Regions from separate parts of the Micromonospora sp. NPDC047762 genome, predicted to be linked through region 1. Evidence: riboswitches for the same ligand, from Rfam matches in the RefSeq annotation. Region 1 holds a riboswitch; each other region holds the start of a gene.
What was found. Region 1 has a riboswitch for cyclic di-AMP ahead of ACGF3C_RS01660 (hypothetical protein). Riboswitches for the same ligand answer to the same signal wherever they lie in the genome.
Positions count from the first base shown of each region.

Region 2: linked by a shared signal. The riboswitch ahead of ACGF3C_RS12320 (C39 family peptidase) and the one ahead of ACGF3C_RS01660 (hypothetical protein) in region 1 are both predicted to bind cyclic di-AMP.
Region 3: linked by a shared signal. The riboswitch ahead of ACGF3C_RS04145 (NlpC/P60 family protein) and the one ahead of ACGF3C_RS01660 (hypothetical protein) in region 1 are both predicted to bind cyclic di-AMP.
Region 4: linked by a shared signal. The riboswitch ahead of ACGF3C_RS15935 (coiled-coil domain-containing protein) and the one ahead of ACGF3C_RS01660 (hypothetical protein) in region 1 are both predicted to bind cyclic di-AMP.

Region 1 covers NZ_JBIDCQ010000001.1:344,588-347,787, forward strand. The annotation lists gene ACGF3C_RS01655 (YibE/F family protein) at 42-1,412, shown strand; cyclic di-AMP (ydaO/yuaA leader) riboswitch at 1,579-1,709, shown strand; gene ACGF3C_RS01660 (hypothetical protein) at 1,714-2,733, shown strand; gene ACGF3C_RS01665 (carbonic anhydrase) at 2,790-3,200, opposite strand, start outside.
Region 2 covers NZ_JBIDCQ010000003.1:320,409-323,608, reverse strand. The annotation lists gene ACGF3C_RS12325 (alpha/beta fold hydrolase) at 1-674, opposite strand, end outside; gene ACGF3C_RS12320 (C39 family peptidase) at 798-1,646, opposite strand; cyclic di-AMP (ydaO/yuaA leader) riboswitch at 1,878-2,018, opposite strand; gene ACGF3C_RS12315 (hypothetical protein) at 2,303-3,073, opposite strand.
Region 3 covers NZ_JBIDCQ010000001.1:840,540-843,739, reverse strand. The annotation lists gene ACGF3C_RS04150 (N-acetylmuramoyl-L-alanine amidase) at 1-945, opposite strand, end outside; cyclic di-AMP (ydaO/yuaA leader) riboswitch at 1,181-1,316, shown strand; gene ACGF3C_RS04145 (NlpC/P60 family protein) at 1,330-2,370, shown strand; gene dcd (dCTP deaminase) at 2,431-3,009, opposite strand; gene ACGF3C_RS04135 (pyridoxamine 5'-phosphate oxidase family protein) at 3,107-3,200, shown strand, end outside.
Region 4 covers NZ_JBIDCQ010000004.1:420,313-423,512, forward strand. The annotation lists gene ACGF3C_RS15930 (cation diffusion facilitator family transporter) at 38-955, shown strand; cyclic di-AMP (ydaO/yuaA leader) riboswitch at 1,074-1,205, shown strand; gene ACGF3C_RS15935 (coiled-coil domain-containing protein) at 1,211-2,275, shown strand; gene ACGF3C_RS15940 (hypothetical protein) at 2,415-2,915, shown strand; gene ACGF3C_RS15945 (SRPBCC family protein) at 3,078-3,200, opposite strand, start outside.

The sequences.
Region 1 (3,200 bases):
CGCTGACCCGTATTCCGCACCGGATCGTTGGGAGTCTCACCTTGGCCGCCGACCACACTCACCCCGCTCCGTCCGCCCCGCCTCGGGTGCGACGGATCCTCGTCGTGACTGTGGTACCCCTCTTCGTCGCCACCGTGCTGGCCGCGGTGCTGCTCTGGCCGCGCGGCGGGTCGCCGCAGACCGATGGTGGTGCAGACGTGCCGCGCTACCCCGGCACTGTCACCCGGGTGGTGAGCGAGCCGTGCCCGCCGGCGCCGTCGGTCCCCGAGGGCACACCGAGGGTCGGCGATGGGCGGTGCGGCACCGTCGACGTGCGGGTGGACGATGGGCCGACCGCCGGCCAGCAGGTACGGACTCCGGTGCCCGACGGGCCCGGCGCACCCCGGGTCGAGGTCGGCGACGAGGTCGTCCTGGTCGAACTGGCCGATCCGATCGATCCCACCGTCAGCAACTGGAACATCGCCGAGCATCAACGCGGCACCCCGATGGTGTGGCTGGCGGTGGTCTTCGCGGCCGCGATCGTCGCGTTCGGTCGGTGGCGGGGTCTGGCAGCGCTCGCCGGGCTGGCCGCCAGCTTCGCCATCCTGCTCACCTTCGTGCTGCCGGGCATCAGCGCGGGCAGGTCACCGCTGCTGGTGGCGGTGGTCGGCGCGGCCCTGATCATGTTCGTGGTGCTCTATCTGACCCACGGGGTCACCGCACAGACGTCGGTCGCGGTGCTCGGCACCCTGGGCAGCCTGGTGCTGACCGGCGTGCTCGCCACGATCGCCACGGCCGCGACCCACCTCACCGGCTTCGGCAGCGAGGACGCCACCACCCTGTCGATGTTCCAGGGCGACGTGGACCTGCACGGTCTGCTGCTCGCCGGCATCATCATCGGTTCGCTCGGGGTGCTCGACGACGTGACGGTCACCCAGGCGGCCACCGTCACCGAACTGGCGAACGCCAACCCCGGGCTGACCCGGTTGCAGCTGTACCGTGCCGCCACCCGGGTCGGCCGCGCGCACATCGCCTCCACTGTCAACACCATCGTGCTGGCGTACGCGGGCGCGTCACTGCCCCTGCTGCTCCTGCTCACCGCCGACTCGCGGCCGATCGGGCAGATCCTCACGAGTGAGTTCCTCGCGCAGGAGATCGTCCGCAGCGCGGTCGCCACCCTCGGCCTGATCGCCGCCGTGCCGCTGACCACCGGGCTGGCCGCTGTGGTGACCGCGGCCGGGGGTACCGATGCCACGGCTCCCTCCGACGCTCCCGCGCCCCGGCCCCAGCCGGACCGCAGCGAGGCACTGGCCGCACTCAGCTCACCGCGAACGGCCGGCTCCGACGAGCCGGACCGGACGCGGACCGCACCCCCATCCGAGGCCACCGACCGGTGGCCGGAGTCGAACAGGAGCACGGATACGGCATGGTGACACTCCTCAGCGTGACCAGATCGGGCATCCACCCTGAGAACCGCGTCACTGGTCACTCAACGCTATGGCGAAATGACGCTTTTGGTCGGCATCCAGGCATAGCTCAGCCGGTCGACTCTCGGGTAACCTCGCTGCCGGTTACCGATGAAGGCGCGAAGCGGCGCCTGCGGTGCCACCGCCCAATCGCCAACCGGCGAGCCGGGGACCCAGGTACCTGGGGTGAATCCGCGTCAGCGGTAGGGGCCACTTCCGCCCCGAACCCGTCAGCTAACCCGGTCGGCGGTCGACGGAAGGGAACATTGTGACGGCACCCCTACGCCGCTGGTTGACACCCGTGGTGGCCGTGATCGCCGCACTGACCGTGTTCGCCGGGCCGTTCCCGGCGCACGCCGCCCCGACGAACCCCACACCGTCCGGGCACGAGGAGGACGGCGAGCCCAAGCTGCTCAACGACGTCATCGAGCAGGCCAACCGTGACTATTCCGCCGCGAAGTCCAAGCTGGACAAGTCCAAGAAGCGGCAGAGCGAGTTGGCGGCGGAGGTCAACCGCGCCAAGGCCGAACTGGACGCGTTGGCCCCGCAGGTCGGGCAGATCGCCGCCCAGGCGTACCGGACCGGCCGGATCGGCGCGGTCGCGATGCTGCTGGAGAGCGACGCGCCCGACTCGTTCGTCCAGCGCGCCGGGCTGCTCGACGAGATCAACATGGTCAACGAGAAGAAGCTCTCCGAGGTCAACGAGGTGAAGGCCCGCGCCGAGCAGGCCAAGCTGGCCCTCGACACCGAGGTACGCGAGCAGCAGAAGCAGACCGCCCTGATGGCGAAGCGCAAGAGCGAGGCCGACAAGGCGCTCTCCCTCGTCGGCGGCAAGGGTTTCACCGGCGGCCTGGTGGATGCCACCTCCAAGGTCGCGAAGATCGGCCCGGGTCGCACGGCCGACGGTGACTGGAAGCCCCAGTCGTGCAGCGAGAAAGACCCCACCACGTCCGGCTGCGTCACGCCGCGCACGCTGCACGCGTACAAGGAGGTCAAGGCGGCCGGCTTCAACCGGTTCGTCGGCTGCTACCGCCCCGGCGGGCCGTGGGAGCACCCGAAGGGCCGCGCCTGCGACTGGTCGCTACAGAAGAGCGGGTTCTCCCCGTGGCACAACAACGACACCCGGACGTACGGCAACAACGTCGCCGCGTTCCTCATCCGAAACGCCGACCGGCTCGGCATCTACTACGTGATCTGGAACCGGCAGATCTGGTTCCCGGCCACCGGCTGGAGTTCGTACAGCGGGCCGTCGAACCACACCGACCACGTTCACATGTCGCTGCTCTGACCCGCCCGATCCCCGTCGAGGGCCGTTCCGCGTGACGCGGAGCGGCCCTCGTCGCGTCAGACGGTGGCAGGCGCGGCCGGGTCGGTCGATTCGGCCGGGGTCGCGAAGCCGGCCGGCACGGCGGCCACCTGGCGTACCGCTCCGGCTGCCAGCCGGTAGGACACGCCCACCACCGCGCACCGCCCCCGCGCCACCTCGTCGGCCAGCACGGGCGACTGCCCGAGCAGCGTCTCGACGGTCTGTGCGATGTGGATGTCGACGATGCCGTCGATGTCGTCCACGCCCTCGTCCGCGGCCCGGCGCAGGCTGGGCAGCACGGCGTCGACCACGGCGCGCAGATGGCCACTCGGCGCGGTGCCGGTCGCGGCGGACTCCCGGGCGGCCTGCACCGCACCGCAGGAGTCGTGACCGAGCACCACCACCAGCGGGGTGCCGAGCACTGTCACCGCGTACTCGACGCTGCCGAG
Region 2 (3,200 bases), on a different contig from region 1:
AGCGTGGCGACCGGTACGCCGTACTCCTTGAGCTGTTCGTCGGTGACCATCGGGTCGTTCTCCCCGCGCGCCAGCACCACCGGCACGTCGGTCGCCGCCAGCAGCACGGCCAGATCGGGCTCGCCGACGGCGAAGGCGGCCGGGTCCATGGCGAGGCGCCACCGGCCGTCGACCTGGCGCAGCCCGGCTTCCACCACCGGGTGGTCCGGCGGGACCAGACCGGTGAGCCCGGCGACCCGCAGGTAGCGGCGAGCCGCCTCGGTGCGGGTGGCGAACCAGCTCACCGGTCGGACGGCGAGCTCGGCGGCGCGGGTCAGCTCGGCGGGTGACCAGAGTGCCTTGATGCCCAGCCCGACCACGGCGTCCACCGGCGTTCCGGCGTCGCGGGCGGCCAGCGCCAGGCCGACCACCCCACCCAGCGAATGCCCGAGCACGACCAGCCGGTCGTCGGGGACGAGGGCCCGCGCGATCTGCTGAGCGAAGCCCGCGAAGGAGTACGAGGGCAGCGGCGACGCCCAGCCGTGGCCGGCGAGGTCCGGTGCCAGCCACCGCCCGGGCCAGTGCTGCTCAAGGTACGGGGCCCAGGGCAACCACACGTCCCCGGTCGTTCCCATGCCGTGCAGCAGCAGCAGGACCGGCCCGCGGCCGGTGTGACCACCCGTTTCATCCACCACGGCCGCAGTCTCCCACGGTTCACGGTCGGGTACGAGGGCCGTCGATGGCGGGCCGGGCGGACAAACGCCGCGGGCGCCGGCCCCTTGTGGGAGACGGCGCCCGCGGCGGTCAGGGTGCCCGGGTCAGGCGGAGTAGCCCCGGCTGGTGATCCAGTTGGCCAGGTCGATCGTGGTGATCCAGTACGACGGGTCGGCCGGGTTCGCCGAGTCGGCGATCCGCACGGTGCGACCGTTGTCCTTGTAGCCCACCACGGCGATGTAGTGCCCACCGCCGTAGGAGTGCCACCCGCCGTTGGTGTCGACGGCGTCCCCGACGACGTTGGCCACCACGCCCCGGCCGTCGGTGACGGCCTTCACCACGTCGGCCTGGAGCCGGTCCATCTGGGCCGGGCTGGGCGCGCCGGGGAACATCCGGGTCCGGTACGGGGAGCCCTTCACCTCGGCGTTGAGCACCCGGGTGGTGTCCGCGGCCGAGTTGGTTCCCATCTCGGTGGTGCCCAGCTCGGCGCCGAGCTCCTCCTGGGTGCGGTCGATGCCGGCGGCGCTGAGCGCGTTCCGGGTGGCCGCCGGGCCGCAGTTGTAGTAGGTGTTCTGCGCCTCGTAGTCGTAGTCGAGCACCTTCGTCGCGGGGGGCTTCGGCGGCGTCGGCTTACGGGTGAGGTCGGGGTTGCTCTTGGCCTTGGCGGCGGGCGACGCGGCGCTGGTGGCCGGGGCGGCCGTGGTCGGCGCGGCGCTGGCCGAGGGGGACGCGTCCCGAGCCTCACTGCGGGAGGCGGCGACGTCGCTGCGCATCTCGGCGACGGTGGTCGCGGTGCGCTGGCCGGCCGGGGCGTCGTCGGCAGTGGTGAGCAGGGCGCCGGTGGTGGTGGCGATCGCGAGGGCTGCGGCGGAGGCGGCGACGATCTGGTACGGGCGCTCGGTGGCGAGGCGACGGAGCTGGCGCTGCAGGGTGTGCTTCACGGGGTCCTCCACGGATCGGGGGGAGAGCGGCACACCGGGGCCGGACCGGTATCCGGGCAGGCGCCAGCGCGCGGACCGTGGTCCGCGGGTGTGAACCGCTCAGGGGAACGCCCGGATCGGCCGGGCGGGAAAGGCGATGACCCGGGGGTCAGCTCACCGTCACGCGACGAATGAGCGGGTGCACCGCCGCGCCGTGGAGGCGAGGGAACAACCGAGGGGTGGAAAGGTGCTGCACGAGGATGGGACTCCTTCCGACACCGCCTACCGGGTTAGCTGACGGATTCGGGCGGGAAGACGCCCTACCGCGGGCCGTGGCTCGCGGATTCACCCCGGACTTACTGGTGGGTCCCCGGTTCGTTGATCACGATTAAGCGGGTCGATGCGGCGTCGCGTCTTGCGATCGGTTACCGCACCGGACGGGACGACACTACTGGCGTCTCAACGCCCTGCCAAGCCAGGTTCACCTGCGTAAACCCCAATTGGCGCCACAATTTCTGCGCGTAATGCCGATGATGTGACTCGATGGGACAACCAGTTACGGCGACGCCTACGGGCGACAACCGGACAGGCCGCAAAGAACGCGGCCACAATCGCGGGAACAATCCCGTCGATCGCGCCGGACGTCCGATTTTGCGATTGGGTGACCGGCCTCACATAACGGATTGGGCTCAACCCACCCGGGCCGGGCGCCACAGTGCCACGACGGCGGGACGCAACGCCCCGGCGACCGTGCGGCGGGCGGGGACCGGGGTCGGGCGGAGCCGGGCCGCCGCCGCGTACGCCTCCTCGGCGAGGGCACGGGCCGACTCGGCGGCCAACTCCGCGTCGCGCCAGGCGACCCGCTCACGATCGGCGGCCACCTGGTAGTCGGTCGACCGCGCATCCCGGATCACCCGGCTGATCAGCACCTCCTGCTCGACCGGGTGTCGCCGGGGATCCCAGCCGCGCCGGTGCCCGAACACGTCGCCGAGCTGCGCCATGGTCAGGTCGCCCCGCCAGTACGCCGCCATCGCCGCCCGGTGCAGATAACGTTCCCGGGCGGCGTACTCGGCGGGGGTGTGCGGGGTCTGCGGGGTGGGCAGTGCCCCCGCGCCAGCGAAGCGACGCGCGGCGGCGTCCGCCTCGTCGTACCCGATCCAGGCCTGCTCCAGCTGTTCCTGAGCGGCCAGCCAGGCGGCACGCCGCCGCTTGGCCGTGGTGGCCGCGCGGGCCGCGGCAACGGCCACCTCCTCGGCGTAGCGGCGCCTGTCGACGGCCTCGGCGGCGGCCAACTCCTGGGCAGTGGGCCCGGCCGGGACCGGGTCGCCAGTCGGCCGGGCCCGTTCGGGGCGGGCGGCCAGCACGGTGAGCAGGCCCAGCGTCAGCAGGAACAGCGTCGACCAGATGGCGGCGGCCCGCGGCACCTCGGTCACGAACTGGTAGAAGACGACGGTCTCCATGGTCGGCACCTCGGGGAGAGAGCAGTGCGATGGAAAGCCGCGCCGACCAGCGGGCCACGGCGGGCCACGGGTCGGCGGGTCAGGGAGCGGGTGGGTCGACAGGGCGCGGCGGCGGGACGGTCGTCCC
Region 3 (3,200 bases), 500 kb from region 1:
GGTCGGGTCCTGGACGAGTTGCAGGGTGGTGGCCCAACTCGCCTCGGTGTCGTGGATGACGATGTACTCGATCTTCTGCCGCGCGGGCCGGTCGGAGAGGTCGTGGTTGCCGTAGTCCCCCTCGCCGAACGCCTCGTAGGGCGCCGGGATCCACTCGCAGGAGATGGTGCGGGGGCACTCCACCCCGTCCGGGCGGGCCAGCCGGCGCAGGCCCAGCCGGTCCAGCCAGGAACGTTCGGGCCGCACCGTCCGGGCCGGCAGGGTGATCCGTTGGCCGTCGTCGGTCACCCGGGCTTCGCCCGCGCCGATGGTGGTGAAGACCTCGTCGGCGAAGGCCGCCGCGGCGTCGGCGCTGTCCGCGCCCGAGTAGCGGGCCACAGCGCCGTACCAGGCCGCCGGGTCGGTGTCCGCGCCGACCGGCGCGCCCAGATCCCTCTGGTACGCGGCCAGCAGCGCGGCCCCACCCCGGATGTTGAGGCCCGCGTCGGTACGCAGTGCCTCGGGGGCGGCGCCGGTCAGCGCGGCGGCGGCGTCGACGGTCTGCAACGCGGCGGTGGACGGGGCGGGCGCCTCAACCGGTCGGGGCGCGGGCACCCGGGCCGGCCGGGAGCCGTCGCCGCGCGGGTCCTCGGCGCCGGCGTCGTGGTGAGCGCGTCCGGGTAGGGCGGCCACGTGCCGCACGTCGGTCAGGTGCATCGGGCCGTAGCCGCCACTGGTGCTCGGTGTGCCGGCGTTGGTGTCCCAACGGGACTCCAGGTAGGAGACGCCGAGCAGCACGACGGCCGGTACGCCGTACTCGGTGGCCGCGTCGGCGTACTGCTGTTGGCGGTCGGTGGTGGGCGCGGCGGCGGCCGGGCCGGCGGAGAGTGGCACCGTTGTCGCGGCGGCGACCACGGTGGCGGCGAGCAGTGCGCGCCAGCCGGTCGACAGGGTTGGATGGTGCATCGAACCCCCTAGATTCTCGCGGAGTGAGGTCAGGTCACCATCGCGCCGTCCGGGAGCTCGCGTCAATACCTTTCCATCTATCGAAGTGTACGGAAAGAATTCTTCACACACGGTCGGTGACCTCGTCCAATCCGTACGGAGTGTCACGGCCGCACGGGTTGCGGATCGGTAACGGGCGTCTCTACTCTGGTCATTTGTCGGCCCGACAGCAGCTCCGCCCACCCCGGGCGGTAACGGACCGACACCGCCGAGTCGTTTCCGAGCGAACCGGGGACCCAGGTCCCTCGGGGTGAATCCGCAGCCACTGCGGTAGGGCGCCGACTTCCCGCCCGAACCCGTCAGCTAACCCGGTAGGCGGTCAGGAAGAAGGAGTACGGAACCCCGGTGGCACTCCATGCCCCGCGGCCGTCGTCCGAGCGGTCGGCATCAGCCGGCCCGGCGTCGATCGTGCCGCGCCCACGCTGGTCCCGCTTCACCACCGCACTCGCCGCGCTGGCCGGCGTCGCCGTCGTTCTGACCGGCAGCGCCACGGCGGCCCACGCCGACCCCTCCGTCGCCGAGATCGAGCGCCAGATCGACGCCGACTGGAACAAGCTCGAACCGATCATCGAACGGCACAACGCCACCCGCATCGACCTCGCCGCGAAGCGCAAGCAGGCAGACGCCCTGGCCGCCCGGATCACTCCGCTCGAGCGCCAGGTCGACGCCGCGATGGACAAGGTCAGCGCCCTTGCCGTACGCGCCTACATGGGTGAGAACGTCTCGACCGTCAACGCGATGCTGGGCAGCCGGTCGCCCAGCGAGGTGGTCGGCCAGCTCGAAATGCTCGACCGCTTCGCGCACGACCAGCAGAAGGACGTACGCCAGGTGGCCGACCTGCGCGACCAACTGGCCGCGCAGAAGGCGCCACTGGACGAGATGGTGGCCCAGCTGACCCGCACGGAAGCTCAGCTGGCGGCGAAGAAGAAGCAGATCAACGACGAGATCGACCGCCTGCAGAAGCTGCGCCTGAAGGTGTACGGCAGCGGCGGCGGCGGTCCGCTGCGCCCGGCGCCCTGCCCGGGTAGCTACCCCGGCGGTGCCGCGGGCACCGCGGTCAAGTTCGCCTGCGCGCAGATCGGCAAGCCCTACGTCTGGGGTGCCGAGGGTCCGAACTCGTACGACTGCTCCGGGCTGATGCTGGCCGCCTGGGCGAAGGCTGGCGTGTCGCTGCCGCACAACGCCGCCGCGCAGAGCCGGGTCACCAAGAACGTCAGCAAGGGTGACCTGCGCCCCGGCGACCTGGTCTTCTACTACAGCGACATCCACCACGTCGGCATGTACGTCGGCGGCGGCTGGGTGGTGCACGCCTCGCAGGCCGGTCAACCGGTCAAGATGAAGAAGGTCGACGACGGCCCGATCCACAGCTATGGCCGTCCAGGCTGACCCAGTGTGACCGAAGGGCCCGTCGCGATCTCCTCGCGGCGGGCCCTCGTCGTTCTGGTCCTAACGGGTGGGCCAGGTGCGCCAGTGCTGCCAGGCGCGGCTGGGTGTCGGCCCCCGCTGGCCCTGGTAGCGCGAGCCGTAGACCACCGAGCCGTACGGGTGCTCGGCCGGCGAGGAGAGCCGGAAGATGCAGAGCTGCCCGATCTTCATGCCCGGCCACAGGGTGATCGGCAGGTTCGCCACGTTCGAGAGTTCCAGCGTCACGTGACCGGAGAAGCCCGGGTCGATGAAACCGGCGGTGGAGTGCGTGAGCAGCCCGAGCCGGCCCAGGGAGCTCTTGCCCTCCAGCCGGCCGGCGAGCTGGTCACCCAGGGAGATGACCTCCAGCGTCGAGGCGAGCACGAACTCCCCCGGGTGCAGCACGAACGGCTCGCCGTCGGGGACCTCGACCGCCGAGGTCAGGTCGTCCTGCTGCATGGCCGGATCGATGTGGGTGTAGAGGTGGTTGTTGAAGACCCGGAACAGCCGGTCGAGTCGGACGTCGATGCTGGAGGGTTGGACCAGGGTGGGCTCGAACGGCTCCAAGCCCAGCGTGCCGGCCTTGATCTCGGAGACCAGGTCACGGTCGGAGAGCAGCATCGGACCACCATAGCCGCGTTGCCAAAAGTGGCCGGATTCGGTGCTGGACCAGCGCGTCGAGGTCGCTGCTCGTACATTTGTTCGATAGAATGCCCACATGGCTTCCTGGTCCGAATTCGCCGCCGACGAGCCCCGACTCGCCGACGGGATCCGCGTTCTCCTTCAGCAGTACGGGCCGGGCTTCGGCTATC
Region 4 (3,200 bases), on a different contig from region 1:
TTGACCGGGTCCCGACCAGCGGCGGAAGGTGGTTCTCGTGGGCGCAGGTCATGACCACCACCATGGGTCCGTCGCCAATGCCGCACACCAGCACCGAGGTCGGCTCTGGGCGGCCTTCGGGTTGCTCGCCACCCTGATGGTGGTCGAAGCGGTGGTCGCACTGCACACCAGCTCGCTCGCCCTGCTCTCCGACGCCGGGCACATGTTCACCGACGTGCTCGGCATCGGGATGGCGCTCGCCGCCATCACGGCGACCCGGCGGGCCACCGGCGACCCGCAGCGCACCTTCGGGCTCTACCGGCTCGAGGTGCTCGCCGCGCTGGCCAACGCCGTCCTGCTCTCCGGCGTCGCGATCTACGTGGTGGTCGAGGCGATCCGCCGCTTCGGTGACCCGCATGAGGTCATCGCCGGCCCGATGCTCGCGGTGGCCGTGCTCGGCCTGCTCGCGAACATCGCCGCATTCGCGCTGCTGCGCGCCGGAGCCCGGGAGAGCATCAACCTCCAGGGCGCCTACCTGGAGGTGCTCGGTGACCTGCTCGGCTCGGTCGGCGTCATCGGCGCGGCGCTGCTCATCACCGTCACCGACTGGTGGTGGGCCGACCCTCTGGTCGCGGTCGCCATCGGCGTGTTCATCCTGCCGCGCACCTGGCGGCTGGCCCGCGCCGCCATCCGCATCCTGGTGCAGGCCGCCCCGGAGCACCTCCAGGTGACCGCCGTGCACGACCGGCTCGCCGCCGTCCCCGGTGTCGTCGAGGTGCACGACCTGCACGTCTGGACGCTCACCTCGGGCATGGAGGTGGCCTCCGCCCACCTGACCATGGCACCGGGCGCGGAGGTCGGCGCGGTGCTCACCGCGGCACGTACGGCCCTGCACGACGACTTCCGCATCGAACACGCGACCTTGCAGATCGAGCCCGGCGCCGCTTCTGGAGCCTGCGGCTCCATCGAATGGTGACCGGTTCGTCGATTTCCGTGGTGACGCACGCACCGTCCGTCACATCGGCTGCAGCGGCCCCACCCGCACCGGTAGGCTCGGTCCCGGCCGTCACCAGGCGGCGCCCTCCCGGCGCCGGTGGCGGTCGCCGCCTAATCGCCCACCTGGGCGAACCGGGGAACCATGTTCCTGGGGTGTATCCGCGTCAGCGGTAGGGATCTTCCGTCCCGAACCCGTCAGCTAACCCGGTCGGCGGCTGACGGAAGGACATGCGCAGTGGCACCAGCACGACCACCCGCCGCCCGACTGGCGGCCCTGATCGTCGCGATGTTCGCCCTCGGCGTCGCGCTTCCGGCCGGCACCGCCTCGGCCGCACCCCCGACCGGCCTGCGGGCCGCCGCACCCGACTCCGACGAGGAGGGCGGCACCCCGGCGTTGCGGGCCCAGCTTGAGGCGGCCAGCAAGGGCTACCTGGACGCGAAGCGCGCCCTGGACACCTCAGTGCAACGGCAGAAGCAGCTCGGCACCCAGTTGAAGACCATCGAGGTCGAGATCGACCAGCGCAACGGCAAGGTCGGCGAGATCGCCGAGGTCGCCTACCGCACCGGCCGGCTCGGTGCGGTGTCGGCGCTGCTCAACAGCAACACCCCGGAAGGCTTCATGGACCGGGCGGCCGCGCTGGACGCGGTGGCGGCCAACGAGGACCGGGTGCTGCGCGACCTGCTGGACACCAAGGACAAGGCCAACCGCACCCGCGTCGCCCTGGACGGCGAGATCAACGAACAGCGCAAGCAGGTCGCGGTGATGGCCAAGCGCAAGGAGCAGGCCGAACGGGCCCTGACCGTGGCCACCACGCCCAAGCCGCAGACCACTGCCGACGCCGGCTCCAACCGGGGCACCTCCAGCGCCAACGCGAAGGCCGCACCGCGCAACTCCGACGGCTCCTGGCCCTCCGAGTCGTGCAGCGTCAACGACCCCACGCCGGCCAACGGCTGCATCACCCCGCGCACCCTGCACGCGCTCAACCAGGCCAAGGCCGCGGGATTCACCCGGTACGTCTCGTGCCACCGCCCCAGCGGCTCGGGTGAACACCCGAAGGGCCGGGCCTGCGACTTCGCGGCGCAGAAGAACGGCTTCGGCGGCAACGCCACCGGCGGCGACAAGACGTACGGCAGCAACCTGGCCGCGTACTTCATCCGCAACGCGGACCGGCTCGCCGTGCTCTACGTGATCTGGTACAGGCAGATCTGGCTGCCCAGCAGCGGGTGGAAGTCGTACAGCGGGGCGCAAGGCACCCCGTCGACCGACCACACCAACCACGTACACCTGTCGGTCTACTGACCCACGCGTCGTGATGCCTGTGAGCCACTGATGCTCACAGGCATCACGTGCGTCCGGGGCCGGGCTACGTCACCGGGCGTACCCCTGATGTCGTCGCTCGTCGGACGACCCGGCCGCGGCCGGCGGGCAGCATCGCGGTATGCCTCGGATCCGACCCACCACCCGCAAGGCGCTGCTCACCCTGCACCTCGTCACCTCGCTCGGCTGGCTCGGCGCCGACCTGGTGCTGCTCACCCTCGGCGTCGCCGTGCAGCGGGGCGCCGACCCGGCGGTGGTCTATCCGGTCACGGCCCTGGTCGGCACGGTGCTGTTCGCGCCGCTGAGCGTCCTGGTCTGGCTGATCGGAGTCGCCAGCTCGCTGCTCACCCCATGGGGCCTGCTGCGCCACCGCTGGGTGCTGGTCAAGCTCGTGCTCACCACGGTGATGGTCGGGCTGGTGCTGTTCCTGCTCACCCCGAATCTGCGTCACGCCGGAGCGGTCGGCGCCGCCCTGCCCGCCCGCGATCGCGCTGACCTGGTCATCGCGCCGGCGGTGTCGACCAGCCTGATGGTCATCGCGACAGTGCTCTCCACCTACAAGCCGTGGGGCCGACGTCCCACCACCCGCCCGACCCGCAACAGCACGCCAACCCCGATCTAACGCCCCCACACCCCGCCCTGCCCGCCCTGCCCGCCCTACGCGCCCGCGATCTTGCACTTGCTGCGCCGACATATGGCTTCATCCCACTGATATCGACAGCCGAAAGTGCAAGATCGGCGCGCCGAGGGGCGCCGCACGGGGTCGGCCACGGGGCGGGGTGGGTCAGGGGTTGGGGGGCGGGGTGTTGGTGGTGCGGTCTAGGGCGGCGCCCAGCCGGGTGGCCAGGGCGAGGTGAGCGGCCTGGGCCTGGCGGAACGCGTAGCGGAACAGGGGCCTCGGCGCGGT